Regions from separate parts of the Pantoea sp. RCC30.1 genome, predicted to be linked through region 1. Evidence: predicted binding sites of a transcription regulator. Region 1 holds the regulator's gene; each other region holds the start of a gene.

What was found. Region 1 encodes LexA, which represses DNA repair genes until DNA is damaged. Its sites were predicted from a motif close to TNCTGTATGTACATACAGNA; they were not measured.
Region 2: the regulator LexA is predicted to act here: its motif matches at 2,503-2,522, upstream of mutH (DNA mismatch repair endonuclease MutH).
Region 3: the regulator LexA is predicted to act here: its motif matches at 4,033-4,052, upstream of uvrB (excinuclease ABC subunit UvrB).

Annotation. Positions count from the first base shown of each region.
Region 1 is NZ_JBXUHX010000028.1:20,248-30,850, forward strand. Features, by position in the region: gene psiE (phosphate-starvation-inducible protein PsiE) at 1-168, shown strand, start outside; gene ubiC (chorismate lyase) at 255-767, shown strand; gene ubiA (4-hydroxybenzoate octaprenyltransferase) at 778-1,662, shown strand; gene plsB (glycerol-3-phosphate 1-O-acyltransferase PlsB) at 1,768-4,191, opposite strand; gene AC2LB6_RS19745 (diacylglycerol kinase) at 4,320-4,688, shown strand; gene lexA (transcriptional repressor LexA) at 4,794-5,408, shown strand; gene dinF (MATE family efflux transporter DinF) at 5,507-6,829, shown strand; gene AC2LB6_RS19760 (CsbD family protein) at 6,995-7,207, shown strand; gene zur (zinc uptake transcriptional repressor Zur) at 7,294-7,815, opposite strand; gene AC2LB6_RS19770 (conjugal transfer protein TraF) at 8,266-9,513, shown strand; gene dusA (tRNA dihydrouridine(20/20a) synthase DusA) at 9,620-10,603, shown strand, end outside.
Region 2 is NZ_JBXUHX010000018.1:19,299-29,901, forward strand. Features, by position in the region: gene ptsP (phosphoenolpyruvate--protein phosphotransferase) at 1-1,529, opposite strand, end outside; gene rppH (RNA pyrophosphohydrolase) at 1,542-2,069, opposite strand; gene mutH (DNA mismatch repair endonuclease MutH) at 2,754-3,431, shown strand; gene AC2LB6_RS16160 (TerC family protein) at 3,531-4,241, shown strand; gene AC2LB6_RS16165 (YgdI/YgdR family lipoprotein) at 4,360-4,578, shown strand; gene AC2LB6_RS16170 (NADP(H)-dependent aldo-keto reductase) at 4,719-5,759, shown strand; gene AC2LB6_RS16175 (GNAT family N-acetyltransferase) at 5,800-6,252, opposite strand; gene AC2LB6_RS16180 (FCD domain-containing protein) at 6,249-7,022, opposite strand; gene AC2LB6_RS16185 (PTS sugar transporter subunit IIB) at 7,119-7,436, opposite strand; gene AC2LB6_RS16190 (glycoside hydrolase family 1 protein) at 7,452-8,879, opposite strand; gene AC2LB6_RS16195 (PTS sugar transporter subunit IIC) at 8,876-10,225, opposite strand; gene AC2LB6_RS16200 (PTS lactose/cellobiose transporter subunit IIA) at 10,404-10,603, shown strand, end outside.
Region 3 is NZ_JBXUHX010000015.1:94,173-104,775, reverse strand. Features, by position in the region: gene moaA (GTP 3',8-cyclase MoaA) at 1-700, opposite strand, end outside; molybdenum cofactor riboswitch at 690-823, opposite strand; gene AC2LB6_RS14725 (gluconeogenesis factor YvcK family protein) at 1,028-1,951, shown strand; gene uvrB (excinuclease ABC subunit UvrB) at 1,935-3,956, opposite strand; gene AC2LB6_RS14715 (ABC transporter ATP-binding protein) at 4,849-5,571, shown strand; gene bioD (dethiobiotin synthase) at 5,575-6,246, opposite strand; gene bioC (malonyl-ACP O-methyltransferase BioC) at 6,243-6,998, opposite strand; gene bioF (8-amino-7-oxononanoate synthase) at 6,982-8,133, opposite strand; gene bioB (biotin synthase BioB) at 8,133-9,164, opposite strand; gene bioA (adenosylmethionine--8-amino-7-oxononanoate transaminase) at 9,251-10,555, shown strand.

The DNA.
Region 1 (10,603 bases):
TATCACTTCCCGCTGCGCTATTTTGTCTATATCGGGATCACGGCCATTATCCGCCTGATCATCGTCGACCATAAAAATCCCTTCGATACGCTCTGCTACTCTGCGGCGATTCTGATTCTGGTGATCACCCTGTGGCTGGCAAACAGCAACCGGCTGAAACGCGAGTAATCCTCCTGCCGTCTGACACGACGGCAGGTGTTCGCATCGCTTCTCTGCGCTAAACTAGCGACCTGAAAATTATCGGGAGTGGTGCTATGTCGCAAGACGCACTCAGCTTATTACGTTCGCTCAACTGGCTTTCTCCGTCGCACGCCACCCTTGCGCCACCATTGCTTGGCTGGCTGATGGAGGAGGATTCAATGACGCGCCGTTTTGAACAGCATTGCCAGCGGGTCACGGTTCAGCCGCTGCGTGAAGGCTTTATCGACGCCAGCGAATTGGATGAGGAAAGGGCGCTATTGCCAGACGATGAACGCTTCTGGCTGCGTGAAGTGCTACTTTTCGGCGACGATCAGCCCTGGCTGGCTGGCCGCACGCTGGTGCCGGAAAGCACTCTCAATGGGCCAGAGGCGATGCTGCAACAGCTGGGCACCCGTCCTTTGGGTCGCTATCTCTTCTCCTCGTCGACGCTGACCCGCGATTTTATTGATCCGGGCCAGGTAGAGGGATTGTGGGGTCGGCGTTCGCGCCTGCGTCTCTCCGGCAAACCGCTGCTGCTGACTGAACTGTTTTTACCGGCATCGCCGCTTTATCGCGATCTGGTCTGAGGATCCTGTGGTGCAAAATAGCTTAAGTATGAATAAGTGGCGGGCCTATGCTCGCCTGATGCGTATCGACAAACCCATCGGTACGCTGCTGCTGATGTGGCCAACGCTCTGGGCATTATGGCTGGCGGATATGTCGATTCCGCCGCTGCCGGTGCTGGCGGTATTTGTGGCCGGAGTGATTGTCATGCGTGCGGCCGGTTGTGTGATCAACGACTACGCCGATCGCAAAGTCGATGGTCATGTAGAGCGCACGAAGCACCGCCCACTGGCCAGCGGCGTGGTCAGTGCAAAAGAGGCTAAGCTGCTGTTCGTGATTCTGGCGCTGGTGGCTTTTGCGCTGGTGCTGACCATGAACCTGATGACGATTATGCTCTCCGTCGTGGGGCTGGCGCTGGCCTGGGTCTATCCCTTTATGAAGCGCTATACCCATCTGCCGCAGGTGGTGCTGGGGGCCGCGTTTGGCTGGGCGATTCCTATGGCCTGGTCCGCAGTTAGTGAGTCCTTACCTCTGGTCTGCTGGCTGGTATTTATCGCTAACATCTGCTGGACGGTCGCTTATGACACGCAGTATGCGATGGTGGACCGGGATGATGATCTGAAGATTGGCGTGAAATCGACCGCGATTTTATTTGGTCGCTTCGACAAGTTGATCATTGGTCTGCTGCAACTGGCGACCCTGCTGCTGATGGCGCTGGTGGGCATGATGCTGCATCTGAATGGTGCCTTCTACTGGACGCTGCTACTGGCGGCTGCCCTGTTTGTTTATCAGCAGAAGCTGATCGCCGGGCGTGAACGCCAGCCCTGCTTTCAGGCTTTCCTGAATAACAACTATGTCGGAATGGTGCTGTTCCTGGGCGTACTGATGAATACGCCGCCGTTCAGTCAGCTGTTCTGACCGTGTCCCCTGAGCAGGCACCGTCTCACTGCGAATCGAACCAGACCAGACCTGACCTATAAAAAAGGCGACCTCATGAGGTCGCCTTTTTACTGTAAGCGGGTGTCAGTCGTGCGCTACCGCAGTTTCAATCGTCATGCGGACATCACTGGTGACCAGGTCAGCCAGGATATGCCAGGTCGCCAGAGTCTGCGCGACATCGGCATCACCGCTGTCGCTGATATACCCCTCATCGCGCAGCGTCAGTACCAGCGAGGTAAAGACTGCTTTGTCGAAGAACTCCGGCGCATTGATCCCGTGCAGTACCGACAGACGCTGTGCCAGCGTCCGGCTCTCTTTCTCCAGCGTGCCACGGTTAATCGTCGGCTTGGCGCTGAGAATGGAGAAGGTAATGGCATAACGCTGTAGCGTTTCGCGCACACCGGCAGCCAGCAGTTGCAGCGTGCGATAGCGTGCTGCGGTAAAGCGCAACTCACCCGCTTCGAATGTAATCAGGCCCTGACGCGCCAGCTCCTGACTCACATCAGTGAGCAGTTGTGGCAGTTCATCGGTCTGCCAGCGCAGGAACAGTTCACTCTTCAGCATCGGATAAATCAGGCTTACCTGACGTAGCAGTTCTGCTTCGCTCAGCGTCTGATGCTGCTGAACAATGGCGGCAATCAGCGACGGCATAACCAGCATGTGATGAATGTTGTTGCGATAGTAGGTCATCAGCACCGCCTGCTCGCGCGGCAGAATGATGATGTCGCCAATGCTGTCCTTTTCACTCTCAAACTTATTCATACCCAGGGCGTGATCCAGCAGCGCTTCCGCGGTGAGATCGGGTACGGTCGCGTTTGGCGAGTAGGGCACATTGCGCAGCAGCTGGGTATAGCACTCCAGCTGTTCTATCAGCTGTTCACGGGTTAGTGAGCGCTGACGTGACGCCAGCAGCGCCGTCACACAGAGGTTCATGGCATTGGCCGCGCCCGCTTCATTAATACGCACCATCAGGCTGGCCGCGATATCATTGACGGTCGGCGTTAACCAGCTCGGACGCTGCGGCTCAATCGGATCGATCGCATCGCGCCACTCCGGAACCCGCTTGTTGAGATAGTTAACCAGCGGCAGCGGTTCGCCAAAGTTAACGTAACCCTGACCGAGGTTGCGCAGCTTGCGTAAGCCGCGCACCATCTGCATGAAGCCCTCTTTCTCTTTCGCCGCGCCGCGTAGTTCTTTGGCGTAAGTACCCACTTCCATCACATGCTCATAGCCGATATAGATCGGCACCAGCGTGATTGGACGATTGCCGCCGCGCAGCATTGCCTGCAGCGTCATGGCTAAGGTGCCGGTTTTAGGGTCAAGCAGGCGACCGGTACGTGAACGGCCTCCTTCGACAAAGTACTCAACCGAATAACCCCGGGTGAACAGCTCGCCGAGATATTCGCGGAACACCGTGGCGTAGAGCTTGTTGCCCTTAAAGGTACGACGAATAAAGAAAGCGCCCAGACGACGGAAAATCGGGCCGGCTGGCCAGAAGTTGAGATTGATACCCGCAGCGATGTGCGGTGGCACCAGCCCCTGGTGATAGAGCACATAGGAGAGCAGCAGATAATCCATGTGGCTGCGATGGCACGGCACATAGACAATTTCGTGGCCATCCTGCGCCAGCTGGCGAACTTTTTCACCGCCATTAACGTTGATGCCCTGATAGAGACGACTCCAGAGCCAGCCCATCACACGGTCGGTGACGCGAATCGCTTCATAAGAGAAGTTAGCGGCAATTTCCTCCATCATCTCGACGGCATTCTGCTGCGCTTTCTCATGGGAGATTTTTTTGCTGCGCGCTTCATCTTCGACGGCTTTTTCAATGGCTTTGGATTGCAGCAGACGATTAAACAGATCCTGACGCGCCGGTAAACGCGGACCGATTGCCGCCAGGCGCTGACGGGCAAAATGGATGCGCGCCACGCGAGCCAGCTTCTGGGCGATCGACTGATCCGTACCGTGTTCGGTTGCCATGCGGCGAAGCGAAACGGTAGGCGAGAAACGGACAAAACTGTCGCGCCCGTGCCAGATAACCGCAAAGAACTTCTGCACCCCGTTCAGCACCCGCAGGTGTGGCGTAGCTTCGCCCTGGACTTCACGTCCTGGCGCGCGGCCAAACATCACGGTGACCGGCAGCATCTGAATATCGAGCTTAGGATTATTGCGATGCAGGTCGAGGTAATCGTGAAAGATTTTCACCGATTCCACACTGGGCACAAAATAGGGGAATACGCGCGGGCCATTGTGAATAAACACGTGGCGCGGCAGCAGTGAACCATCAATCTCCAGTGGAGAGAGCGGGTCGGGCAGATGATGCCGCAGACACTGTGCACGTAAAGTCAGTAAGTCAGCCTTCGAATCGTAAGGCAAAACATACATAATAGGTCGGGTCGGATCCAGACCATGTTCAGACACAGGATCGGCCGGAATGGCCTTACTTTTTACCAAAAAGGAGAGTGGTAAATTAAGCAATTTGTAATAGAGTTTACGCCAACCTGACATAGACAACATGAAGCCTCTTGTTAGCAAAGCGCCGCAAGCATAGCAGAAAGCGCAGCGAATATCTGTGGTGGTGCCAATTGCACGCAGCCCAGACATTGACGTCAATCCGATGAAAGGGTTCCCACATCATGGCAAATAATGCCACCGGACTTATCAGAATTGTAAAAGCCGCAGGTTACTCATGGCAGGGACTGCGAGCCGCCTGGCAACATGAAGCGGCGTTTCGCCAGGAAGCACTGGCTGCGCTGGTCGCTATTATTATCGCGTGCTGGCTGGATGTCGATGTGATCTCCCGCATCCTTATGATTGGGGCGGTGGTGCTGGTGGTCATTGTCGAAATCCTCAATAGCGCCATTGAAGCGGTGGTTGACCGCATCGGCCAGGAGCATCATCCGCTGGCGGGCCGGGCAAAGGACATGGGCTCTGCGGCGGTACTGATCAGCATCTTACTGGCCCTGTTTGTGTGGATCGCGCTCCTCTGGACACATTTGCGATAAGCCTTCCATAACGCGCCTGAGGGCGCGTTTTCCCTGACAATCGGTTTCCATTTCGCCAATACCTGTATATACTCACAGCGACTGTATAAACAACCAGGGGGCGGGATGAAAGCATTAACCAGCAGACAGCAGCAGGTCTATGACCTGATTCGCGACCATATTTCTTCAACGGGCATGCCGCCTACGCGTGCAGAGATTGCCGCGCAGCTGGGCTTCCGCTCGCCGAATGCGGCAGAAGAGCATCTGAAAGCGCTGGCGCGCAAAGGCGTCATCGAGATCGTTTCCGGTGCATCGCGTGGCATTCGTCTGTTAATGGAAGAAGAAGCCTCTGAAGGGCTGCCGTTGATTGGCCGGGTTGCTGCCGGTGAGCCGATCATGGCGCAGGAACATATCGAAACCCATTACAAAGTGGATCCGGGCCTGTTTAAGCCGTCTGCTGACTTCCTTCTGCGCGTCAGTGGAATGTCGATGAAAGATATCGGGATTATGGACGGCGACCTGCTCGCGGTCCATAAAACCCAGGATGTGCGCAATGGCCAGGTTGTCGTTGCCCGCATTGATGATGAAGTCACCGTTAAACGCTGGAAAAAGCAGGGTGCTATCGTGCATCTGCTGCCCGAAAACAGCGATTTCGACCCGATTGTTGTCGATACCCGTGCTCAGTCGCTGACTATTGAAGGTCTGGCGGTTGGCGTGGTCCGTAACGGCGAGTGGCTCTGATTGTGAGGGCTACGTGCATTCGCCTTTTCTGATGCTATTCTGTCTGCCCTAATTTTGTCGCCTGCTTTACTGCAGCGACACTGAGCACGGAACGGCGAATGCGCTTTATCACGGCAACGGATAAAAATCTCTGGCGGCTTGCGCTGCCGATGATCCTTTCAAATATCACCGTTCCCTTACTGGGAGTGGTCGATACTGCAGTTATTGGTCATCTCGACAGCCCTGTCTATCTTGGCGGGGTTGCGGTCGGGACCACAGTGACCAGCTTCCTCTTTATGCTGCTGCTTTTCCTTCGAATGAGTACCACTGGCCTGACGGCACAGGCGTTTGGTGCGGGCGATAAAACCGCTCTTGCACGTGCGCTGACGCAGCCGCTGATTATTGCGCTGCTGGCAGGTATCCTGTTCATCGCTTTACGTTATCCGATTATTCAGCTGGCGACCCATCTGGTTGGCGGCAATCCTGATGTTCTGGAACAGGCGGCGCTGTTTATTCAGATTCGCTGGCTCAGTGCGCCTGCCACCCTGGCCAACCTGGTGATTCTGGGCTGGCTGCTGGGTGTGCAGTATGCACGCGCGCCGGTGATCCTGCTGGTGGTAGGCAATCTGGTTAACATCGTGCTCGATCTCTGGCTGGTGATGGGGCTGCACTGGGGTGTCGCGGGGGCAGCAACCGCCACGGCGCTGGCGGAGTACATCACGCTGGGCGTCGGCGGCATCATGGTCTGGCGGGTGTTAAAGCTGCGCGGTATTACGCTAAACCTGCTGAAGCAGAGCTGGCGCGGTGACAGCGGCCGGCTGCTGCGACTGAACCGGGACATCATGCTGCGCTCCCTGATGCTGCAGCTCTGTTTCGCCTCGCTGACCGTGCTGGGCGCACGGCTGGGTCCGGATGTGGTAGCAGTTAACGCGGTATTACTGATGTTCATTACCTTTACTGCCTACGCGCTGGATGGTTTTGCCTACGCGGTTGAAGCTTTTGCCGGCGAAGCGCATGGCGCAAAAGATGGCAGTAAATTGCAGCACGTCTGGCACTCCGCCTGTCGGCAGGCGGTGGTGGTAGCGCTGTTCTTCTCGCTGGTTTATGCCATTTTTGGCCCGCAGATTGTCACCCTGCTGACCTCTCTTGAGTCACTGCAGCAGACAGCTGATCGCTATCTGGTCTGGCAGATAATCATGCCGCTGATCGGCGTCTGGTGTTATCTGCTGGATGGGATGTTCATCGGAGCGACGCGCGGACGCGAGATGCGTAACAGCATGGTCGTGGCGGCGGCAGGCTACTTTCTGACGCTGCTCAGTGTACCGGTGCTGGGCAACCACGGCCTGTGGCTGGCGGTGACGGTTTTCCTGGCGCTGCGCGGCCTGTCACTGTGGCTCATCTGGCGTAAGCACTGGCGTCAGAACAGCTGGTTTGATGCCTGATCCTGCAGGGTTGACTCGGGGTTGATACAGATTATTCCGTATTATTCTACAGTTATTAAACTGTCTGCTATATTTAACTTTAAGCATCGCAGTTAACTAGCGATTTATATCGTTATTTTGTTAAGCAGCAAGATAATCATTAAACCCGAGGATTGGAGGTCTGCCATGAATAAAGACGAAGCGAGCGGCAACTGGAAGCAGTTCAAAGGCAAAATGAAAGAGAAATGGGGCAAGCTGACCGACGATGACATGCAGGTTATCGAAGGTAAACGCGATCAGCTGGTCGGTAAAATCCAGGAACGTTACGGCTATGCGAAAGATGAAGCAGAGCGCGAAGTGACGGACTGGGAAGGCAAGAACAAAGATCACCGCTGGTAATCAGGGTATCCCGTTAATCAGCTGAAACCGCTTCGGTGTGCCCGCACCGGAGGGTACAGGGATGGAAACGCACAAGGATGTGCAGATTACCCGCGTTTTCCCCGCTTTTTACCTTCATCCTGATGATCATGTTCGCAGCTTTCATGATGCGTACAGGCTTCAACGGCGGCACAACTTTCACATAAACCATGTGCTTCAATCACGCTATGGCGTAATGCAAACTGCGCCTCACCCGCCAGCGTCGCGATAATCTTCTCCACCCCCTGCGCCTGCTTTTCTGTAACGGCGGCACAGCGGTCACAGACCAGCATCACCGACGTATGAGCTGGTGCTTCAAAGTGGTGACACATGACGTAGCTGTTGTTGGATTCCACCCGATGAATGAAACCCTGCTCAAGCAGGAAATCCAGCGCACGATAGACGGTAGGTGGTTTAGCCTGCGGTTCGCTGACGCGAAGCTGATCCAGCAGATCGTAGGCGCTGATTGAGCCGGGCTGTTCAGCCATCAGGCGCAACACTTCAGCACGCTGTGAAGTCAGACGCACACCGCGCTGCAGGCACATTTTTTCGGCCTGAATCAAAATTTGCTGCGACGTCATGTTAGTCATGAAAATTCTCCGCTGGATAAGTGATGTTATTTTATCACATATAGTTTCGCGGTGCTGAGGTGGGTTTTCGTCTGAAAGAACAGCATTATTTGCCTGATAAAGCAGCATAATTAGAATTTAAGCCGCCTTTAATCTCAAATCTGACGACAAATCAGATCCATTCTGAATCGACCTGAAGCGGAATTGGTTGGCATTTTGCTTTGCATCTCACTGAGTTAAGAAGTAATGTTCAGAAAGACTTAATAAAAGTCTGGCATTATTTGAAATTTCCAGGCGCAGTCTGAACTATTACAACGGTTTTTTGATTGGAAAACGTCCAATCCTTTGAATTAAGGCACTGTTTCCTTTGAATTCACAGCAATAACGCGTTAGCCAGGGTTCACAATAGGGCTAACAAACTATTCAGTCGTTGAATGTTTCAATGGCAATTTCTCAGGTGATGGCAGGCAAATGGTGAAAAAACCCGCACAACGCTCAGCGCTGAAGTACTCCGCTGTAGCGACCGCGCTTTTCCTTTCTTCTTCCGCCATGGCGGCAGGGACCTGGTATGATGCACGTAATGACGCCATGGGCGGTACCGGCGTAGCATCTTCTCTTTACGGCTCCGCAGTGCTGGCGAACCCGGCATTGATGACGCGTGCTAAACCCGACGATAACGTCAGCATTATTATTCCCTCAGCCGGTATTCAGGTTACTGACAAAGATAAGCTGATCGACAAAGTGGATGACATCACCGATACCGTTGATCGCTACCGCGACGTTGTTGGCAACCTCACTTTTGCAGATTTTTTCCGTGTTAACTCTGAACTGCGCGCTGCCTCAGGTGATGTTGCTGATAAGCTAAGCGATTTGCGCGGTAACAAAGCAGACGGTACTGCCGGCGCGGCTGTTGCCGTTACCATCCCTAATGAAACTCTGCCTTTCGCCTTTATCACCAAAGCCTACGGGACAGCGCACGTCCGCGCTAACGTGGTACAGAGTGATATTGACTACCTGCGCAGTATAGAAAACGGGGCGTTTCCTCGTCCTGGCGATCAAAATAACCTGCGCTCCAGCGCGAATGGCTTAGCGGCGCTGACCACCGATTACGGTGTAGCGGTAGCGCATGAGTTCACCATCGGCGGTCAGCCGGTATCAGTAGGCGTGACGCCGAAAGTGCAGAAAACCTGGCTCTATAACTACACCGCCAGCATCTACAACTACGACAAGAACGACATCAACAATAGTAAGTATCGCAGCACCGACACTGGCTTTAACGTTGATGCCGGTCTGGCGACCACCTTTGCTGAAAACTGGACGCTGGGTCTGACCGGACAGAACCTGGTTTCGCGCGATCTGCAGACCAAAGAGGTCAACGGTTACCGCGACACCTACCAGATTCGCCCGCTGGTCACCACTGGTCTGTCCTGGGATAAAGGTCCGTTTACTGTGGCGGGCGATGTGGATCTGACTGAAACCAAACGCTTCAAAAGCCAGGATAACAGCCAGTATGCGGCTGTGGGCGCGGAATACCGTGTACTTGACTGGCTGCAGCTGCGTGGCGGTTATCGTGCGGATATGCGTTCTCATGACGAGAATGTCGTCACGGCAGGTTTCGGTGTGTCACCGTTTAACAAAGCCGTCCATCTGGATCTGGCTGGCTCAGTGGGTGCTAACAACACCTGGGGCGCGATGATGCAGCTGGGCTTTAACTTCTAAGCGCGTTATTCAGGCTGTTCGGGGGCGGGCGATGCACTATCGCCCGCCCTTGTGTTATCCTTGCACAGAATTCCATCACCTTTAATTACCGGATTGTCTGCGCTTCATGCCTAATTTCTCTTCGCAACGTTTCTCTATCGCCCCTATGCTCGACTGGACCGATCGTCACTGTCGCTATTTTCATCGTCAGCTGACCGGTGACACGCTGCTCTATACCGAAATGGTGACCACGGGCGCGATCATTCATGGCAAAGGGGATTACCTGGCTTACAGTGAGGCTGAACATCCGGTCGCCTTACAGCTTGGCGGAAGCGATCCGGCGGCGCTGGCGCAGTGTGCGAAGCTGGCAGAGCAGCGCGGCTACGATGAAGTGAATCTTAATGTCGGCTGTCCCTCTGATCGGGTGCAGAATGGCCGTTTCGGCGCCTGCCTGATGGCTGAGGCGAATCTGGTCGCAGATGCCATTAAAGCGATGCGCGACGTGGTCTCCATTCCGGTCACGGTGAAAACCCGTATCGGTATTGATGAGCTGGACAGCTATGAATTCCTGACCGACTTTATCGGCACGGTGGCGGGACGCGGTGAGTGCGAGACATTTATCATCCATGCGCGCAAAGCCTGGCTCTCCGGCCTCAGCCCCAAAGAGAACCGCGAAATTCCACCGCTGGATTACCCCCGCGTCTATCAGCTGAAACGCGATTTTCCGCAACTGACGATCGCGCTTAATGGCGGCGTGAAAACGCTTGAAGAGGCACAGACTCATCTGCAGCACCTCGATGGCGTGATGATGGGACGTGAAGCCTATCAAAACCCCGGCATTCTGGCGCAGGTCGATCAGACATTGTTTGGTCGTCAGCATCCGCCGGCTAACCCGGTGGAAGTGGTACGCGCCATGTATCCCTATATTGAAGCGGAACTGGCGAAGGGCACGTATCTGGGACACGTTACACGCCATATGCTGGGCCTGTTCCAGGGTATTCCGGGTGCCCGCCAATGGCGACGCCACCTGAGTGAAAACGCCCACAAGCCGGGTGCTGATGTCCGTGTGCTTGAAGCGGCGCTGGCGCTGGTCGCCGATAAGATCCCTCAG
Region 2 (10,603 bases), on a different contig from region 1:
TAAGGCAGCTGTTTATCGGCACCCACATCCAGCGTTCGCAGCGTCACCGGCTTGTTGCGAAACAGCTGCAACATGCCCTGATACTGGGCCACCTGCTCCTCTTCCGACGGGAAGCCATTCTGCAGCATAAACGGGATTTCGGTGCGGTAGAGACCGATGCCATCCACCCAGTCGCCCACCGTCTGCTCATGTTCCGGGCTTAAGCCAGCATTCAGCATCACCTGCACGCGTTCGCCACTTTTCAGCTCACCCGGCTGATCGACCACGCCTTCCGCCATTTTGCTCAGCGCATTCTCTTCGCTGATCAGCCGCTGATACTCCTGCACCAGCACCGGCTCAGGATCGATCAGCAGCTCACCGCGATAACCGTCGACAATCAGCAGGCGTTTGTTGAGCTGATGAGGCTGGATGTCAGCGCCCATGACTGTCGGGATCCCCATCGCGCGGGTCAGGATCGCCGCATGGGAGTTGGCTGCACCGTCACGCACCACAACACCCGCCAGCCGCTCCTGCGGCAGCTCAGCTAAGGTCGTGGCGGTCAGCTCATCGGCCACCAGCACAAAACGTTCCGGCCAGGCATTGGTGCCGACCAGGGTGTCATCGAGGTGGAACAGCAGACGCTGGCCCAGTACCCGCAGATCGCCTGCACGTTCTCGCAGGTAGTTGTCAGTCAGGCTCGCGAACTGTTCAGCAAACTTCTCGATCACCTGTTTTACCGCCCATTCGGCGACCGAGCCGCGCTCGATCTCATCGAACAGATCTTTCTTCAGACGGGCATCGGTTAACAGGTGAGAGTAGAGATCGAAAATGGCCGCGCTCTCTTTCTGTGCGCTGGCGCTGAAACGTTTGCTGAAACGGCGAAATTCATTGGTTGCTTCGCTCATGGCGAGCGACAGACGCTCACGTTCACGCTGAACATCCAGCGTTGAGGCGGCCGATACCTGATCGAGCAGAGGCTGCGTCTCATCGACCCAGCCCGGCGCCACCGCTACGCCAGGTGCTGCTGCAATCGCGCGCACCCGCGTCTGGCGGAATTGACCAAACAGCTGACCCATCTGAGATTGCGACAGCAGTGCCGCCATCTGTGTAGCCAGCGTGACCAGGAATGACTCTTCGCTTTCATCAAACTGACGGTGTTCACGCTGCTGCACGACCAGTACGCCAAGGAGCTGGCGACGGCTGATCACAGGCACGCCGAGGAAGGAGCGATAGCGCTCCTCTTTTACTGCGGGGATATATTTAAAGCTGGGGTGGCTCTGGGCGTCGGCAAGGTTGATCGGTTCGGCCAGACGGCCCACTAAACCAACGATACCCTCGTCAAAAGCCAGCGTTACGGTACGACCACGCGGTTTTTTGAGTCCGCGCGTCGCCATCAGGTAATAGCAGCGACGGTCCTGGTCAGCGAGGTAAACGGAACAGACTTCCGTATCCATCGCCAGACAGATCTCATTGACCAGGATGTCGAGTGCTTCATTGAGACGCGGCGCACTCGCCACTTTTTCTACAATTTCGCGCAACTGAGTGAGCATAAAGGGCGTGGCCTATCCTCTCTTACGTCGATGGGCAGGATTATTTCGCTGCCCCGCACTCTCCTGCATAGACATCACCACGCCAGCGAATTCCTTCATCACCCGACGATAAACGTCGCGCTTAAAGGAGACAACCTGACGCACCGGATACCAGAAACTGACCCAGCGCCAGCCATCGAACTCCGGCGTGCTGCTGTGCTGCACATTGATATCCGCGTCATTACACATTAACTGCAGAAGAAACCACTTTTGTTTCTGGCCGATACATACCGGCTTTGTGTCCCAACGCACCAAACGTTTTGGCAACTTGTAACGCAACCAGTTGCGGGTAGAGGCAAGTATTCGAACATCTTTCCGGTGTAAGCCGACCTCTTCGAACAGTTCGCGATACATCGCCTGTTCTGCGGTTTCACCGGGATTGATGCCTCCCTGAGGAAATTGCCAGGAGTGCTGTCCAAAGCGCCTGGCCCATAACACTTGTCCCTGCCGGTTACAGATTACGATACCAACATTCGGGCGGTAGCCATCATCATCGATCACCGGACTACCTCAAAGCAAAATTTGAATGAGCTGATTGTTTCACACTCCTTACAGGCGGTAAACCACTGGATTCATGGGGGGTTAAGCCACCAGCACAGGGATAACTCACAGAAAAGGGCAAAGTTATAAACAAAGGCCGCGAAAAAGATCGATCTTATTCACGTTTTCTGTGGATAGCTTTGTGCAGAACGCGGGAGTTAAGTGAATAACCTTTTCTGAGCTCGCCTGCGGAGTGAAAAGAGTTAACAACTCATCACTATGATTTTTAATGAAATTAAATCGATCCCGCCAGCCATAAAAGTTTCATAAAACGCGAATATTTTCGCGCAAACTGACAATTGATTAAAATATAAGCATACCGCTTTTTATCCACAGTTAATCGCTCAGAGTTAGGCCAGAGAGGCGAAATTATGCTCAGATCGGGAAAAGTCAAGGCTGTAAATGGAACCAGTACCGCACAGAAACGGGGGTTATCCCATTTTTCTGTGGATAACCGGACTGGAGATCCTGTTCATTGTTGCGGGTAAGCTGGGATAACCCTGACTGCCCGCTGGTGTTGAGCGGGAGATCCGCTAAAAAAAGCATGATCTATCATGTTATTATCGATCCCTGACGTGGTTTATTTTAGCGAAAAGATATACCCGGTTGTCACTGTACAAATTTTAACCATTGCGAGTCATCAACATGAGTTACCTGCCAGGACCACCTGAAGATGAGGCCAGCCTGCTGGCACGTGCGCAGGATTTAGCCGGATTAACACTGGAAACGCTGGCCGCTCGCGCCGGTCTGGCCATGCCTGCGGATCTCAAACGCGATAAAGGCTGGGTCGGCATGCTGCTGGAGTGGCATCTTGGTGCCAGCGCGGGCAGCAAAGCGGAACAGGACTTTGCCCATCTGGGTATCGAGCTGAAAACCATCCCGATCGATACTCAGGGAAAGCCGCTGGAAACTACCTTTGTCTGCGTCGCACCGCTGACCGGCAACAGCGGCGTCACCTGGCTCACCAGCCATGTGCGTCACAAGCTGGCGCGGGTGTTGTGGATCCCGGTTGAAGGCGAGCGTGAGATTCCGCTGCGGGAACGTCGTGTCGGCGCGCCGCTGTTATGGAGCCCGGATGCGGAAGAAGATGAGATGCTGCGTCAGGACTGGGAAGAGTTGATGGATATGATTGTGCTGGGTCGCGTTGAGCAGATTACTGCACGACATGGTGCCTGGCTGCAGATCCGCCCCAAAGCCGCCAACAGTAAGGCGCTCACAGAGGGGATCGGCGATCAGGGCCAGCCCATCATGACGCTGCCGCGCGGGTTCTACCTCAAGAAGAGCTTCACCGGGCCACTGCTGGCGCGGCATTTTCTCCTCTGAATCGCGCCACTCGCGCTGAGATGTCGCAATTATGTGGGAGATCGGTGAATTGAATGCGTATAATCGCCGTTTACTTTTCGTTTAGGATTGAATGTCGGTATGTTTGAGTGGATTTCCGATCCCAACGCCTGGCTGGCGCTGGGCACCCTGACCATCCTTGAGGTGGTGCTGGGTATTGATAACATCATTTTCCTGTCGCTGGTGGTCGCTAAACTGCCAAAGAACCAGCAAGCCAGCGCACGTCGCATTGGTCTGATGGGCGCGATGCTGATGCGTCTTGGCCTGCTGGCCTCTATCGCGTGGGTTGCCCGTCTGACTAACCCGCTGTTTACGCTGATGGATCATGCGTTTTCGGCGCGCGATCTGATTCTGCTGTTTGGTGGACTGTTCCTGCTGTGGAAATCGAGCATGGAGATCCATGAAACGATCGAAGGCAGCGAAGGCGAGCACAACACCCGCGTCCATTCGTTCCTCGGCGCGATTGTGCAGATCATGATGCTCGACATTATTTTCAGCCTCGACTCGGTGATCACGGCCATCGGCCTCTCCGATCATCTGTTCATTATGATGGCAGCCGTCGTAATTGCGGTGCTGATGATGATGTTCGCCGCCCGCGCCATTGGTGAGTTTGTTGAACGTCATCCGTCGGTGAAAATGCTGGCGCTCTCTTTCCTGATTCTGGTCGGTTTTACCCTCATCCTGGAGAGTTTTGCGGTCCATGTACCAAAAGGTTACATTTATTTCGCGATGTTCTTCTCGATGGCAGTTGAGTGTCTTAACCTGATGCGCAGTAAGAAAAAGCACGCCTGATAAAGTCAAGGGCGAGCCTGCTCGCCCGGTTACTTTCAGATTTCTACGATTAACCCTGCCGGCAAAACCATTTATTACTACACTGTTTGCACTTGACCATTTGTGAGGATAAGGCGTGATGAAAGGGTTGGCAGGAGTAGCACTGGTGATGGTAACCGCCGCATTCTTAAGTGGATGCAGTTCTGATTATGTTATGGCGACCAAAGATGGCCGGATGATTATGACCGAAGGCAAGCCGAGCATTGATAAAGAGACCGGCCTGGTGGAGTACACTGACCAGACGGGTCATATGGTGCAGATTAATAGCGATGAGGTCTCAACGATCATTGAACGTTAATTGCCCGATTTAATCCCCTGCCACCGATTCCCCGCTGGCAGGTGATTTCCCCGACTTTTCCCCCTTCCTTCCCCGCCATTGCTCGCGCTATAGTCCCTGAGAACACAACATTCCATTCCATAAAGAAAAGGAAGCTGGCAATGCACTATCATCGTATTCCTCACAGCACGCTGGAAGTGAGTCAGCTGGGATTGGGCACCATGACGTTTGGCGAACAGAACAGCGAAGCCGACGCGCATGCTCAACTGGATTTAGCACTCCGTTCCGGCATCAACTTTATTGATACTGCCGAGATGTATCCGGTGCCTCCGCGCCCGGAAACCCAGGGGCTGACCGAACAATATATTGGCAGCTGGCTCAAACAGCGCGGCAGCCGCGACAAAATCATTCTGGCCAGTAAAGTCGCCGGGCCTTCGCGCGGCAATGATGCTTCGATTCGCCCGGATATGGCGCTGGACCGAAAAAACATCCGCGCGGCACTTGATGCCAGCCTGAAACGCCTGAACACCGACTACCTTGACCTCTACCAGCTACACTGGCCGCAGCGTCAGACCAACTATTTTGGCAAGCTGGGCTATCAGTACAGCGAGACCACCGCTCAGGTGACGCTGCTGGAGACGCTGGAAGCGCTGGCCGAACAGGTGCGCGCCGGTAAGATCCGCTACATCGGGGTGTCGAACGAAACTGCGTGGGGTGTGATGCGTTATCTGCAGCTCGCTGAGAAGCATGAACTGCCGCGCATCGTCAGCATCCAGAATCCCTACAGCCTGCTGAACCGCAGCTTTGAAGTGGGTCTGGCCGAAATCAGCCAACATGAAGGCGTAGAGCTGCTGGCATATTCCAGCCTGGCATTTGGTACGCTGAGCGGCAAATATCTGAATGGCGCGCAGCCTGCGGGTGCACGCAACACGCTGTTCAGCCGCTTTACCCGCTACAGCGGCGAGCAGTCACAAAAGGCGATCGCTGAATATGTGGCGTTAGCTCAACAGCATCAGATCGACCCGTCACAGATGGCCCTGGCCTATGTGCGTCAGCAGCCGTTTGTGGCCAGCACGCTGCTGGGTGCCACCACGCTTGAACAGCTGCAGATCAATATCGACAGCTTCAATCTGACCTTAAATGCAGAGATCCTGGAAGGCATTGAGGCGATCCACCGTCGTTATACCTATCCGGCACCCTAAGCGTTCTGTTGCCAGCTGCCGCGATGGCGGCTGGCCTCTCTTACAGGTCGCGATAATAGAGTTTTACCGGCTTAGCGGGATACTCCAGCGCTTCGCCATGTGGCAGCCAGCCATAACGTTCATAGTAGCCCCCAAACGTTGACCATAACCACAACCGTGGATAGCCACGCGCCTGTGCATAAGCAATAACATGCTGCAGCAGCGCCTCACTGACACCTTTGCCGCGAACCGACTCATCAACATAGAGCGCCGCCAGCCAGGGGAAAAGATCCTGACGGCTGATCAGGTCACAGCGCCAGAATCCCACCGTGCCGACTGCCCTGCCCGCCTCAACGGCAACGAAAGTCACCGGGAAATCAGCACCGGTCAGGCTGCTGTTCACCACACTGGCAAAGAACGCCCGGCTGGTGACTTCACCAAATGCGCGCCACTGCCAGTCGATGAGCTGATCGGCAAAATGGGGGGCATCGCTGAGCGATACAATCTCAGTCACATCAGTTTCCCCTGAAAGATCGGGACTGAATCAAACAGGTAGCCATCAAAGTCAGGCGCATCGGCGTCGGAAAGCTCCAGCAGCGTATTCTTGACGTTCTCAAGGTGCTGCCAGGTAGATTGCCAGGCCCCCATCACATCACGCCGACGCAGAGCAGCCAGGATAGTCTGGTGATCGCCGAGCCACTTCAGGCGATAGGCGCGGGTTTCAAACTGCGGGCGCAGCTGCTGCCAGAGCGGGCTGCTGTCATGGTGTCGCCAGATACTGGTGACGGTATCGAGCAGCATCTGATTCTGACTGGCACCCGCCAGCAGCAGATGAAACAACTTGTCGTTGTCCTGACTGCTGTCGTTGGCGGCGATGGCACGCTGCTCCTGTTCCAGCGTACGGCGCAGATTTTCGATGTCCGCTTTGGTCGCCATTTTTGCGGCAAAGGCTGCAATATTGCTCTCCAGCAACTGACGTGCCTGTAGCATTTCAAACGGGCCAACGTCGCTGCGGAAGAAGGCCTCTTCTTCATCATCACTGGCGGAAGGAATACGCATCACATAGACGCCGGAGCTCTGGCGGATATCCACCGTACCTTCCAGCTCCAGCATCAATAATGCCTCGCGCACGATGGTCCGGCTGACGCCCCAGGTTTCAGCCAGCTGACGTTCAGGCGGCAGGCGCGATCCCACCGGATAGTGCCCGTCACAGATCTGCTGACGCAGGTGCTGACCAATTTCCTGATACTGCTTTTTTTCTTGCGGCGCTTCGGCTTTGTCCACACTGTCACCCTTTGCAATCAATGCGCTAACGGCATTGCCGCGGTTCCCTGCGCGACAATGCCCGCGAACCGGAGAGGCTGGCTCGCAAACTGGGGCTCAGTGTATCAAAGCCAGCGCCTGATCGAGTACCTTTGCACCATTCAGCGTGCCGTAAGCAACCGTATCGATAACCGCGATGGGCAACTGATAGCTGTCGGTGAGTTTTCTGTTCTCCTCCAGTTTGAAGCGCACCTGTGGCCCGAGCAGCACGACCACCACCTCGTTGCCGTAGTTTTGCAGCTCTTCACGCAGGTTTTGCTCCGGAATGGCGTAGATCTGAAATGCCAGTCCGCGAGCGGCAGCCTCTTTTTCCATGCGCGTCACTACCATTGAGGTCGACATGCCCGCAGCACAGGCCAGAACAATTCGTTTCATGCTCGTTTCCTCGCGTTATTTCGGCTCATCATCAAGCCACAGGGTAAATTGCTGCGTGTCGTGCAGCGTACGGAACCAGTGGGCAGATTTCTTCATACGGCGCTGACGCTGCTTATCTAAGTCGATTTCGATAAGACCATAGCGATTTTTAAAAGCATTCATTGGCGAGACATTGTCGGTAAACGCCCACAGCATGTAGCCCTGACAGTTAATTCCCGCCTGATTGGCGCGTATCGCCTGATGCAGGTGCTCGCTGATAAACGCGATGCGGTAATCGTCCTGAATCTCCCCGTCGGCATTTTTGAACTGCGCTTCGTTCTCAATTCCCATACCGCTTTCAGCCACAAACCACGGGATATTGCCGTACTCATCGCGCATCCGTTGCGCCATATCCCAGATAATTTCAGGCTGAATTTCCCAGCCGCGCGAACGGTTCATCCGTCGCCCCGGCAGTTCAAAGTGTTCGTAATACCAGGCAGGATGAAATGGCGTCTCGGGATGCCAGGCGCGGGACGGCGCCTTCACGCGATGCGGATAGTAGAGATTAAGCCCGACCTCATCGACGGTATTGGCGGCAATAATCGCCAGCTCTTCCGGGGTTGTTTCCCACTTAATCTGATGTTTATCAAGCAGCGCCAGCAGCTCCGCCGGATACTCGCCTTTAATGGCGGGATCGAGAAATACCCGATTGTAGAACAGGTCATAAATATGCGCCGCCTTCTGGTCGTGCGGGGCTGATGATCGCGGATAGGTGACTTCCGGGTTGAGTATGGTACCAATGCGACCGGCGTAGCCTGCCTCGCGAAACAGCTGCACTACCCGGGCGGTAGCAAGATTCTTGTGGTGGTTCCACTGCATCCATTTATGGGTGTTCTGCTCATAAGGCCAGCGCAGCGCGTCGAGATAGACGCGGGTCTGCACCACAATCGGCTCGTTAAACACAAACCAGCGCGTGACCCGACCGGCATAGCGTTTAAACACCTGTTCGACATAACGGATAAACAGTTCAACGACATGTTTTGACTGCCAGCCGCCATACTGCTCCAGCAGCGTAGCGGGCAACTCGTAATGCTCCAGACAGAGCATCAGTTCAATGCCCTGGCGCTGCATTTCATCAATCAGCCGGTCATAGTAAGCCGCGTATTCCTCATCGACCGTGGCGGTTTCGTAATCGATCAGGAAACGCGACCAGTTGATCGAGGTGCGGTAGTGGGTCAGCCCGCTGGCCTTCATTAGCGCCACATCCTCACTAAAGCGGTTGATAAAGTCGGTGGCAACCGCCGGGCCATAGCCGTCGTGCCAGACGTGACGATCCTGCTGATACCAGGCGTCAGGCCAGGAGTCCTGCCCCGGTTTTTTTCCGCTCCAGCCTTCCGTCTGCCAGGCGGAGGCAGCAGCCCCCAGAATGAAATTCTCAGGTATGTGGACAGTCTGACGACTCATAACACCTCCGTTCGGTTGGGGTTCAGCTCAGGTTGCAGGCTCTTTGCTTCTGCTGCATCCGCGCGGCGGGCCGCGACTTTTACAAATGGCAGATAGATGAGTACTGACACCAGAATGCAGACGATCTGCGTCACCACCGCACCCATCGATCCGGCCGTTGAAAGCCAGGCATTGATAATCGGAGGCGTGGTCCAGGGCACCATCACCACGGCTTTTCCGGCAAATCCCATCACCGTAGCGAAGTAGCCGATAGAACCTGTCACTAGCGGTGTGATGATGAAAGGGATAGCCAGGATCGGGTTAAGCATAATCGGCATACCAAATATAACCGGCTCGTTGATATTGAAAATGCCTGGCCCGAATGACAGTTTGGCGATTTCACGCATCTCTTTGCGCCGCGTCGCCAGCATCACGGCGGTGAGCAGCCCGATGGTCAGACCGGAACCGCCGATGCTCATATAAACATCCCAGAACGGCATCGTAATGATGTTCGGTGCCTCTTTTCCCTGCTCAAAAGCGGTCATGTTGACCATAATCGCGCCCAGCAACAGCGGCTCCCGAATCGGCTTCACCATCTGATTGCCGTGAATGCCAATCACCCAGAACAGCTGGGCGACAAACATCAGGATCAGAATGCCCCACAGGCTCTGCACCACCGACTCCAGCGGCTGCTGCACCACCTGGTATACCGCGTCGTAAAGGTACATGCCGGTGACGCGATGGAAGATAAAGCCAAAGGTCGCTATCAGCGTCACGGTGATAATGGAGGGGATTAGCGCGGAGAAAGAGGCGGCCACGTTGGGCGGCACGGTGTCGGGCATTTTGATTTTCAGCCGCTCAACCTGTTCGAGGCGGCAGTAGATCTCTACCGACAGAATGGCGATAAACATGCCGAGAAACAGGCTCTTGGTATCGGAGAATTGTTTGGCCAGCACGTCGGTGACCAGATGCATCTGCCCATCAACCATCATCTGTAAGGTGGTCGGCGTCACGGATACAAAGCAGATAATTGCCAGCAGGCCGGGAAACAGCGTTTTTATACCGTTGATGCGCCCAAGCTCAATACCAATCAGGAACACCGCACCAATGTTAAGAAAGCTGAGCGTGGCGTAATTGATACTGCTGGTGATGGGCTTGAGGTCAGCTAAAAAAGCCAGGGCGGCAAAGCTGGCAAGGCCATTTTTGCTGTCCAGCACCATGTTAGAGATCAATACCGAGAAGGCGCCAACAATGATCACCGGCATCAGGGTAATGAACGAGGCTTTAATCGCCATGATATAGCGATAACTGTTAAAACGGGTGGCAAAGCTGCCCAGGGAATCGATAAGGCGGTCCTGTAGAGACATGATCAACCCTCAGAGATGTAAGATCGGTATTCCTGTAATCGTCGTGGTCTTCCCTGTTAGTGGCATACCAAAATGACGAATATCATCAGTTTTTTCTGTGACGAACCTCGCGGAAACGTTTTTTGGCATTCCAGTATGATTAAAACGGCCAATTTGGCATACCAATAACGGAGGCGTTATGGATTACGAACAGACCATGATGGAATTACTGATCAATGCAGGGGAAGCCCGTTCGTCGGCAATGATGGCGATTCAGTGTGCGCGCAAACGTGACTGGATCGGGGCTGATGCGGCGCTGGCTGCTTCAGATACCGCGGCAAGAGCGGCACATAAAATTCAGACCGCGTTGATTGGCGCAGACGAGGGAAGCGGAAAATT
Region 3 (10,603 bases), on a different contig from region 1:
GCGCCGGACCGTCGCTACGTCCGCTTTCGCGGCGCTGCCAGCCCTGGGCGATAAGCTGATCGCGGATCACCATGCCGGAAACGTGCTGATCGCGGAACAGTGTGCCGCCGTCGCCGGTCTCCATCAGTTCGATAAAGCGCAGTTGAATCGGTCTGGTGCGGATCCAGTCGAGGAAAGTGGCCAGATTACGGCTGTTGAGATCGCGCATCAGCACGCTGTTGACTTTGACCTGGCGAAAACCAGCATCCAGAGCCGCATCGATACCGCTCATCACCTGATGGAATTTATCCTGACCGGTGATCGCGTGAAACTGCCGGGCATCCAGGCTGTCAACGCTGACGTTGAGTGCTGTTAATCCCGCATCGCGCCACTGTTTCACGTCGCGCGCCAGCCGGTAGCCGTTGGTGGTGACTGCAATCTGGCGGATAGAGGCGTTTTCACGCACCGCCGCAATGATGTCGGTGAAATCACGGCGCAGCGACGGCTCACCGCCGGTCAGCCGCACTTTTTCGGTTCCGGCAGCGGCGAAGGCCCGCGTGACGCGGCGGATTTCATCCAGTGAGAGAAAGCTTTTGTTACGAATGCCCTGGGGCTTGTAGCCGTCGGGCAAACAGTAGGTACAACGGAAATTGCAGACATCCGTGACCGACAGGCGCAGGTAATAGAACTTACGCGCGTATGCATCAGTAAATTGTGACACCAGAACACCTTTCCAGATTGGGAGATGCAGTCATTTCTTCCTGCACCCTGGCAGCTCAATGGCTACGGCCTGAACCCCCTATCCGAAGACTTAGGCATTCAGGCTTGAGTGTACGCTGACCCGTTGATCAGCGCGGTAAGCATGATGGTAGCGTGTATTTCGCCACTCTTCCATTTGCTCTTTTCGCTATATATTCTTATACATATCGAACTTTCACCGCATTTTCGCGACAGGATACGTTAAAATGCGATCCAGATTTTGACGTAAGTCATCCGCGCGGGCTTAGCGTTTAGAGCCACGCCACGCGAACGGTTATTAAGGAGAAGTATGAATCGCACACTGGCCGATCTTGATCGCGTTGTGGCACTGGGAGGCGGACACGGTTTAGGCCGCGTTATGTCTGCCCTTTCCCCGCTGGGCTCGCGTCTCACCGGTATTGTCACCACTACCGACAACGGCGGATCAACCGGCCGTATACGCCGCTCAGAAGGCGGCATCGCCTGGGGCGACATGCGTAACTGCCTTAACCAGCTGATTGCAGAACCCAGCGTCGCCTCAGCGATGTTCGAGTACCGTTTTGCCGGTAACGGCGAACTGGCCGGACACAACCTCGGTAATCTGATGCTGCGGGCGCTGGACCATCTCAGCGTCCGTCCGCTGGAAGCGATCAACATCATCCGTAACCTGCTAAAAGTAGATGCCTTTTTAATTCCGATGTCAGAACAGCCGGTGGATCTGGTGGCGATGGATGCCGAAGGTAATATGGTTTACGGCGAAACCGCAATTGACGAGATGAAAGAGCCCCCGCAGGAGCTGATGCTGCATCCCAACGTGCAGCCCACGCGGGAAGCGCTGCAGGCGATTGGCGAAGCGGATCTGATCCTGATTGGGCCGGGCAGTTTTTACACCAGCCTGATGCCGATTCTGCTGATGGAAGAGATGGCGCAGGCACTGCGTCGCACGCCAGCCACTATGGTGTTTATCGGCAATCTGGGCCGCGAGCTGAGTCCCGCCGCCGCCCGTCTCTCGGTGGCTGACAAGCTTCAGATGATGGAGCGTTACATCGGCAAGCGGGTGATTGATGCCGTGGTGGTCGGCCCGTCAGTGGCAACAGAAGGAATTGAAAATCGTCTGATTATCCGTGAACCGCTGGAGGCCGCCGACATCAAATATCGTCACGACCGCCAGCTGTTACGGGTGGCGCTGGAACACGCCATTCAGGGCTTTGATGGCGCTACGAGGCCGCAATAAACAGCGTACGCAGCTCATGCAGCTGATCGCGCACATTGGCCGCCTGTTCGAACTCCAGGTTCTGCGCGTGCTGCTGCATCTGCCCTTCCAGCTCGTGGATTTTCTTCTGCAACGCCTGCGGCGTTAACAGCTGGAAATCGGCCAGCGCCTGAGCTTCGCCAGGACGTGCCGGTTTCGCTTTGCCGCGGGTTTTCACCACGTTTTTGCCCAGTTCCAGAATATCGGTGATCTTCTTATTCAGGCCCTGCGGCACAATGCCGTTCTGTTCGTTGTGCAGTTGCTGTTTCTCGCGGCGACGCTCGGTCTCTTCAATGGCGCGCGCCATCGACGGCGTGATTTTATCGCCATAGAGAATCGCCTTACCATTGATGTTACGCGCCGCACGACCGATGGTCTGAATCAGCGATCGTTCAGAACGCAGGAAGCCCTCTTTGTCCGCATCCAGAATCGCCACCAGCGACACTTCCGGCATATCCAGCCCCTCACGCAGGAGGTTGATGCCCACCAGCACATCAAACTCACCCAGACGTAAGTCGCGGATAATCTCCATACGCTCTACGGTGTCAATGTCGGAGTGCAGATAACGCACCTTCTCGCCGTGTTCAGAGAGATACTCGGTGAGATCTTCCGCCATGCGTTTGGTCAACACCGTCACCAGCACACGCTCATTGATCTCAACGCGCTTACGGATTTCCGACAGCAGATCGTCTACCTGAGTACCGACCGGACGCACTTCGATAATCGGATCAAGCAGGCCGGTAGGACGCACCACCTGATCGACCACTTCGTCGCCCGATTTCTCCAGCTCATATTTGCCCGGCGTCGCCGAAACATAGATGGTCTGTGGTGCCAGCGCCTCGAACTCTTCAAACTTCATCGGACGGTTGTCCAGCGCCGACGGCAGGCGGAAGCCATACTCCACCAGCGTCTCTTTACGTGCCCGGTCGCCTTTATACATGCCGCCAATCTGCGGAATGGTGACGTGCGATTCATCCACCACCAGCAGGCCATCAGCGGGCAGATAATCAAACAGCGTCGGCGGCGCTTCGCCCGGTCCGCGTGCGGAGAGGTAGCGCGAGTAGTTCTCGATGCCGGAGCAGTAGCCCAGCTCACTCATCATCTCCAGGTCAAACTGGGTACGCTGAGTAATTCGCTGCTCTTCCAGCAGCTTATTGTTCTCCAGCAGCACCCGGCGACGGTCCGCCAGCTCTACTTTAATATCTTCCATCGCCTGCAGAATGCGCTCACGCGGCGTCACGTAGTGCGTCTTGGGGTAGATGGTAAAGCGCGGCACCACCGAATCGATCTGGCCGGTCAGCGGGTCAAACAGCGACAGACGTTCAACCTCCTGGTCAAACAGCTCGACGCGCAGCGCAATATCGTCTGACTCCGCCGGGAAGATATCGATCACTTCGCCACGCACGCGGAAAGTGCCACGCTGGAACGCCTGGTCGTTGCGGGCGTACTGCAGCTCTGACAGGCGGCGCAGAATACTGCGCTGATCGATAATCATGCCGCGGGTCAGGTGCAGCATCATTTTCAAATAGAGATCGGGATCGCCCAGGCCATAGATCGCTGAAACCGACGCCACCACGATAACGTCGCGTCGCTCCAGCAACGCCTTGGTGGCCGACAGACGCATCTGTTCGATGTGTTCGTTCACCGACGCATCCTTTTCGATAAAGGTGTCGGAGCTCGGCACGTAGGCTTCAGGCTGATAGTAGTCGTAGTAAGAGACGAAAAACTCGACGGCGTTATCCGGGAAAAACTCTTTCATCTCGCCATAGAGCTGGGCGGCCAGCGTCTTGTTCGGAGCCAGCACCATCGTCGGGCGGTTGAGGTCGGCAATGACGTTGGCGACGGTAAAGGTTTTACCGGAGCCGGTTACGCCTAATAAGGTCTGATGGGCCAGTCCATCCTCCAGCCCCTCTTCCAGGCGACGAATCGCCTCAGGCTGGTCGCCCGATGGTTTAAAGGCGGAATTCAGTTTAAAAGCTTTGGTCATGAATGCAGTTCCTGCTGGAGAAGTCGGCGGGCAGGCACTTATTTTACTCTGCTGTGGTGATTTTGCCAGAAAATAATACTGGATATAAAAACAGTATTAATGCACTCTTATCGCCAGCATGGTGATACGTTCCACACCGGCGATGTGACCGCGATAGCGCAAAGACCGTTGCGCAATGTTATCCCCAGACCGGGATCTGATTTAACATTTGTCAATAGAGCGTCACAAAATTACAGTTCGGTTACCTGACAGATAAATCGCAGGCTTGTTTTTTGATAAGCAACTGATTTTATTGATTTAAGCCTGTAAGGCCAGATTCTCGTCATTATGTTACCAGGCCGCGTATTTCCTCGCTTCCAACTGGTTTTCATTACCTAATGCACAAGGTTATCCACAGGAATGGTGGATAAGTGATGGCAGCCCCGCCGCCATCAGCTGTGTATAATTTTTCCCTGCCTCTCCCTCACCATGAAAATAATTTTTTTTGCGTTATATTTCGCAGCGGCGGCTGACGGATTATTCTGCATTTTTAATCTGTCGCCTGGCTCAGTATGCAAATTCTGCGGCTCAGACTACGATTCTTATTCAGACATCCTGCCTCTTCACAGCACGTCTGCACCAGAAACAGCGCCCTGAGGCACTGCAAAAGTGCAGCGGCGTGACCACCGCAGGGAATTGATAAGTTTTTCTCACCTTTCATCCCTGAAACCACGCATTCCGGCAGGAATCAGGACCGTTTTTAGATCTGGCCTGGGAATTGCAGGACTTACTGGCGTCACCGCGCTTTACGCGCACTGTGCTGCAATGGCGAGGCTGCCATTGCTGATGACTTGTTTGCCAGACGACAGAGAGCGGATGCAATCAGGCTAATGATCGGGAAGGAGAGTGTCAGATGCTGAGTCTACGTTCGGTAAATCAATTTTATGGTCAAAACCATATTCTGTGGGATGTGGACCTGGATCTGTCGCCTGGTACCTGCACCGGCGTTCTGGGCCGTCCTGGCATGGGTAAAACCACGCTGGTAAACTGCATCATGGGCAGACTGCCGATTAACAGCGGCTCGATCTCCTGGAAAGAGGATGGCTCGCCGCCGGAAGATCTGCTGCTGCAACCGGCGGAACAGCGGGCGCAGATGGGAATTGGCTATGTGCCGCAGGGCCGCCATATTTTCACCCAGATGAGCGTGGAAGATAACCTGCTGATTGCGCTGCTGGCGGGTGCCAGCCAGCGCGATCGCCATCGCGCCATTCCCGAAATGGTGTTCGATCTGTTCCCGGCGCTCTACTCACTGCGCCAGCAGCGCAGCGGCGCTCTGCCGATCGATCAGCAGCAACAGCTGGCCCTGGCGCGCGCGCTGGTGCTGCAGCCCAAACTGCTGATTCTGGATGAACCGACCGATGGGATGTCGCCGTGGCTGGAAGAGGAGATGGGCAACCTGATCCGCCGTCTTAACCTCGACTACGGCCTGACCATCCTGCTGCTGGAGCAGCGCCTGTCGCTGATCCGTCGCGTGGCGGACTATTTCCTGCTGCTGCATCGCGGTCGCAATGTGGCGCAGGGCAGCATGGAGCAGCTGGATGACCACACCGTCGATAAATGGCTGACAGTGGCCTGAATCTTACTGGGGGAGAGTCAGGTATTGCCCACAGAACGCCTGCTGCGCCGCATCGGTGAGGTACGGAATCGTGCCCAGACAGGGCGCAGGCAGTCGGTTTTTCAGACTGGTGAGATACGCCTGATAGCGTTTGCCCGGCGGTTCGACGGTGTTGGCGATCCAGCCCACCAGCGGCAGGCCGCATGCCCGCACCGCATCGGCGGTGAGCATCGCGTGGTTGATGCAGCCGAGCTTTATCCCCACCACCAGAATCACGGGCAGCTTTTCGCTGACCACCCAGTCCGCATAGGTGTGTGTCTCTGACAGCGGGGTGTACCAGCCGCCCGCGCCCTCGACCAGAATCCAGTCCGCCAGCGGTTCCAGCGCCGCCAGGCCCGCCGAAAGTGCCAGATGCGTAATCGGCCTGCCCTCTTCAGCGCTGACAATGTGCGGCGAGGTCGGTTCCATAAACGCCAGCGGATTCACCTGCTGATAGGTTAGCGGCACGCTGCTGAAACGCTGCAACGCCAGCGCATCGCTGTTGCGAACCCCCTCTGGCGTCCTCTCACAGCCTGAAGCAACCGGCTTGTAGCCCGCACAGCGATAGCCCGCCGCGGCGGCTGCCTGCAACAGTGCGCCGCTGGCGACAGTTTTACCGACTTCGGTGTCGGTGCCGGTAATAAAAAACCGTTTCATGAAAGAGTGACTCCATAAATTAAATGGTAACTCAGGCGATAGCCGTGCCGATCGCGCGGCCAGTGCGCCTCTAACTGGTTAAGCCGTTGCCGGGTTAAACTCTGCCCGTCGCGGCCCTGATGCAGATGGGTCGCACCAATCCCCTTCAGGGATCGCATAGCGCTGAGCGCATCGGGAAAATGCAGGGTTACCCTCTCTGAGCTGCAGCGCAGTTGCTCTGCGTGGCAGGCCGCTGCAATCTGCGATTCGCTGAGAAAGCGATTGGCGTGAGGCAACGCATCCAGATGGGACCAGGCCTCATGAACTTCCTGCAGCGAACCGTCGCCCAGCGTGGAAAACAGCAGCGTGCCATCGGGCCGCAGCACTCGCCGGAACTGGCGCAGCGCGCCGGGTAGATCCTCACTCCACTGCACCGCCAGGTTGCTCCACACCAGGTCGATGGTGTTATCCGCCAGCGGTAGCGCGTCGATGTCGCCCGCCAGATAGTGCTGCGCCGTGTCGTTATCCCGCGCCTGTTGCAGCATCTGCGGAGAGAGATCGAGTGCCGTCACCTGTTTGCCGCGTTCACGCCACAGCCTGCTGTACCAGCCGGTGCCGCAACCTGCATCCAGCAGCTGCAGCCCGCTGTGAGCCGGTGCGCGTGCCAGTAGCGCATCGCCGCTACGCCGTTGCAGTGCAGCATGGGCATCGTAATAGCTGGCCGCCCGGCCAAAGGCGCGTGCAACCGCCTGTTTATCAACCCGCAGCGTCATGCAGCGCCTCCAGTAACACGTCAATGTCCTCAGAGCGATGTGCCGCCGTCAGGGTAATACGTAGCCGCGCCGTTCCCGGCGGTACGGTCGGTGGCCGGATCGCGCTGACCCAGCAGCCCGACTCAGCCAGCCGGGTTGAGAGCGCCATCGCATCACTATTTTCGCCCACCAACAGCGGCTGAATCGCACTGGTGGAGTTCATCAGCTGCCACGGCAGCGAGGCCGCGCCGCACCGGAAATGCTGAATGTTGTGCTGCAGCTGCTGGCGCAGCGCATCGCCCTGCTGGATCACCTGTAGCGCCGCCTGCAGCGCGACAGCCTGCGCAGCGGGCATGGCGGTTGAGTAGATCAGATGCCGGCTGAACTGCAGAAAATAGTCGGCGGTGTCTGCATCGCACAACAGCGCGGCACCGCTGACGCCAAAGGCTTTGCCAAAGGTGACTACCAACAGTTCCGGTTTAACGCCCTGCTGCCAGCTGCTGCCGCGCCCCTGCTCACCCACTACACCGATGCCATGCGCATCATCCACCAGTAGCCAGCCGTGCGCCTGCTGCGTCTGGTGCGCCAGCGCAGCCAGCGGCGCGCTGTCGCCATCCATGCTGAAAATACCTTCAGTTACGACCAGTGTCTCTCCCTCGCAGGGTGAAGCGAGCCTGAGCGCCAGGTTCTCCGGGTCGTTGTGACTGAAACGGCGCAGCTGCGCCGGGCTGTGGCTGGCGGCGTCGAGCAGTGAGGCATGGCTAAGTTTGTCGGCCAGGATGCGATCGTTTTTCTCGCCCAGCAAATGAATCACCGCCTGATTAGCCGCAAAGCCGGAAATAAAGAGCAGCGCACGGTCGTAGCCGAGCCAGTCGGCCAGCTGCGCTTCAAGATCGGCGTGCTGATGGTGATAACCGGTGACATGCCCTGAAGCGCCCGCCCCCGCCCCCGCCAGCGCCGCGCCCTGTTGCCAGCCCGCAATCACCGCCGGATGCCGGGTTAAGCCGAGATAATCATTGCTGGAGAAGTGGAGATAGCTGCGGCCGCCGCTCTGCAGCGTACGGGTGGATTGCTGATCGATGACCCGACGCTGCCGCCAGCCATCGACCGCACGGCGCTGCGCCAGCCCCTGCTGAAGTCGTTGCTGCCAGCTCATTACAGCGCCGCGTTGTAGAACTGTTCAGTGTCGGCATGGAACAGCTGCTCGCTGAGTTGTTCTTCCTGCTGCTGATCGCCGTGTTGGGTGTGGGTATGCTCCGGGTTCAGCCCCAGTTTGCGGAACAGCACGCGGTCTTTATCCTCTTCCGGATTCGGCGTGGTCAGCAGTTTGCAGCCGTAGAAAATCGAGTTCGCCCCGGCCATAAAGCACATGGCCTGGGTCTGCTCACTCATCTGCTCGCGACCCGCTGAAAGACGCACATGCGAGGTCGGCATCATGATGCGCGCCACAGCAATGGTGCGGATAAAATCGAACGGTTCGACGTCATCGTTATCCGCCAGCGGCGTACCTTTGACCTTCACCAGCATGTTGATCGGCACGCTCTCCGGCGGCGTCGGCAGGTTGGCTAACTGTACCAGCAGACCGGCGCGATCGTTCACCGTTTCGCCCAGGCCAACGATGCCGCCCGAACAGACCTTTATCCCGGCGTGACGCACTTTGCCCAGCGTATCCAGACGTTCCTGATAGCTGCGGGTGGTGATGATGGAGCCGTAGAATTCCGGTGAGGTGTCGAGGTTATGGTTGTAATAATCAAGGCCTGCGCCCGCCAGTCTCTGCGCCTGTTGATCGCTGAGGGTGCCCAGCGTCATGCAGGTTTCCATTCCCATCGCCTTCACGCCTTCGACCATCTTTTCCAGGTATGGCATATCGCGCTCGTGCGGGTTTTTCCAGGCGGCGCCCATGCAGAAACGGGTTGAACCGGCGGCTTTGGCCTGACGCGCTGAGATCAGCACCTCCTCCACTTCCATCAGACGCTCCGACTCCAGGCCGGTCTTGTAGCGCGCGCTCTGCGGGCAATATTTGCAATCTTCCGGACAGGCACCGGTTTTAATCGACAGCAGGGTACTGACCTGCACCTGGCGCGGGTCGAAGTGCTGACGATGCACCTGCTGCGCCTGAAACATCAGTTCGAGAAAAGGTTGATCAAACAGCGCTTGCGCCTGTGCAATTGTCCAGCGTTGAGCCATTACTTACTCCAGAAAAGGGTGTCATCCCGACGAAAAGCAGGGGTATACTTGTAAACTATATTTTTTTATTTTGGTTTACAACTCCGATGACTACCCCTGTTTTTTCCTCAGATGATGCCCGTTTTGACCGCCAGCATATCTGGCATCCCTATACCTCGATGCAGGATCCGCTGCCCTGTTACCCGGTGGTTGCCGCGCAGGGTTTTCAGCTGCAGATGGCCGATGGTCGTGAGCTGGTGGACGGGATGTCATCGTGGTGGGCGGCAATCCACGGCTATAACCATCCGCGCCTGAACCGGGCGATGACGGAGCAGGTGACGCAGATGTCGCACGTAATGTTTGGCGGGATTACCCATCCAGCGGCGGTGGCGCTCTGCCGTCAGCTGGTGGCGATGACGCCCGAGGCGCTGGAATGCGTCTTCCTGGCCGATTCCGGCTCGGTGGCGGTGGAAGTGTCGATGAAAATGGCGCTGCAGTACTGGCTGGGACGTGGTGAAACTCGCCAGCAGTTCCTGACACTGAAGCGCGGCTATCACGGCGATACCTTTGCGGCAATGTCGGTGTGCGATCCCGATAACTCGATGCACAGCTTGTGGCGCGGCTATCTGCCCGAGCATCATTTTGCAGCGGCTCCGGCCTGCGGCTTTGATGATGAATGGGACGAGCGCGATTTCGATGATTTCGCCCGGCTGATCGAAAAACATCACCGTCAGCTGGCGGCGGTGATTCTGGAGCCGATTGTGCAGGGTGCGGGCGGGATGCGCTTCTATCATCCGCGCTATCTGCAACAGGTGCGGGAAGCCTGCGACCGCTATGGCGTGCTGCTGATTGCGGATGAGATCGCCACCGGCTTTGGCCGTACCGGCAGACTCTTTGCCTGTGAACACGCGGGTATTATCCCGGATATACTCTGCGTCGGCAAAGCGCTGACGGGCGGCATGATGACGCTGGCGGCAACCCTGACCACCCGCGACGTCGCCGATACCATCAGCCGCAGCGCGGCGGGCTGTTTCATGCATGGCCCGACCTTCATGGGCAATCCACTGGCCTGCGCGGTCGCGGCAGAAAGCCTGACCATGCTGACGGAAGGTCACTGGCAGCATCAGGTGGCCGCAATCGAACAACAGCTGCGGGCTGAGTTGCTGCCGCTGCGCAGTTCCCCACAGGTGGCCGATGTGCGCGTGCTGGGGGCGATTGGCGTGGTCGAAACTCATCAGGCAGTCAACATGGCGGCGCTGCAGCAGTTCTTTGTTGAACAGGGTGTCTGGATCCGGCCTTTTGGCCGGCTGATCTACCTGATGCCGCCTTACATCATCACGTCACAGGCGCTGAGTCAGCTGGTGCAGGCAATTGACGCCGCGCTGGAACATTCGCAACATTTTGCCGCCTGAAGCGGGCTGATCGCTGGCACTGGTGGCGCTTTTCGTTATGATGAAAGG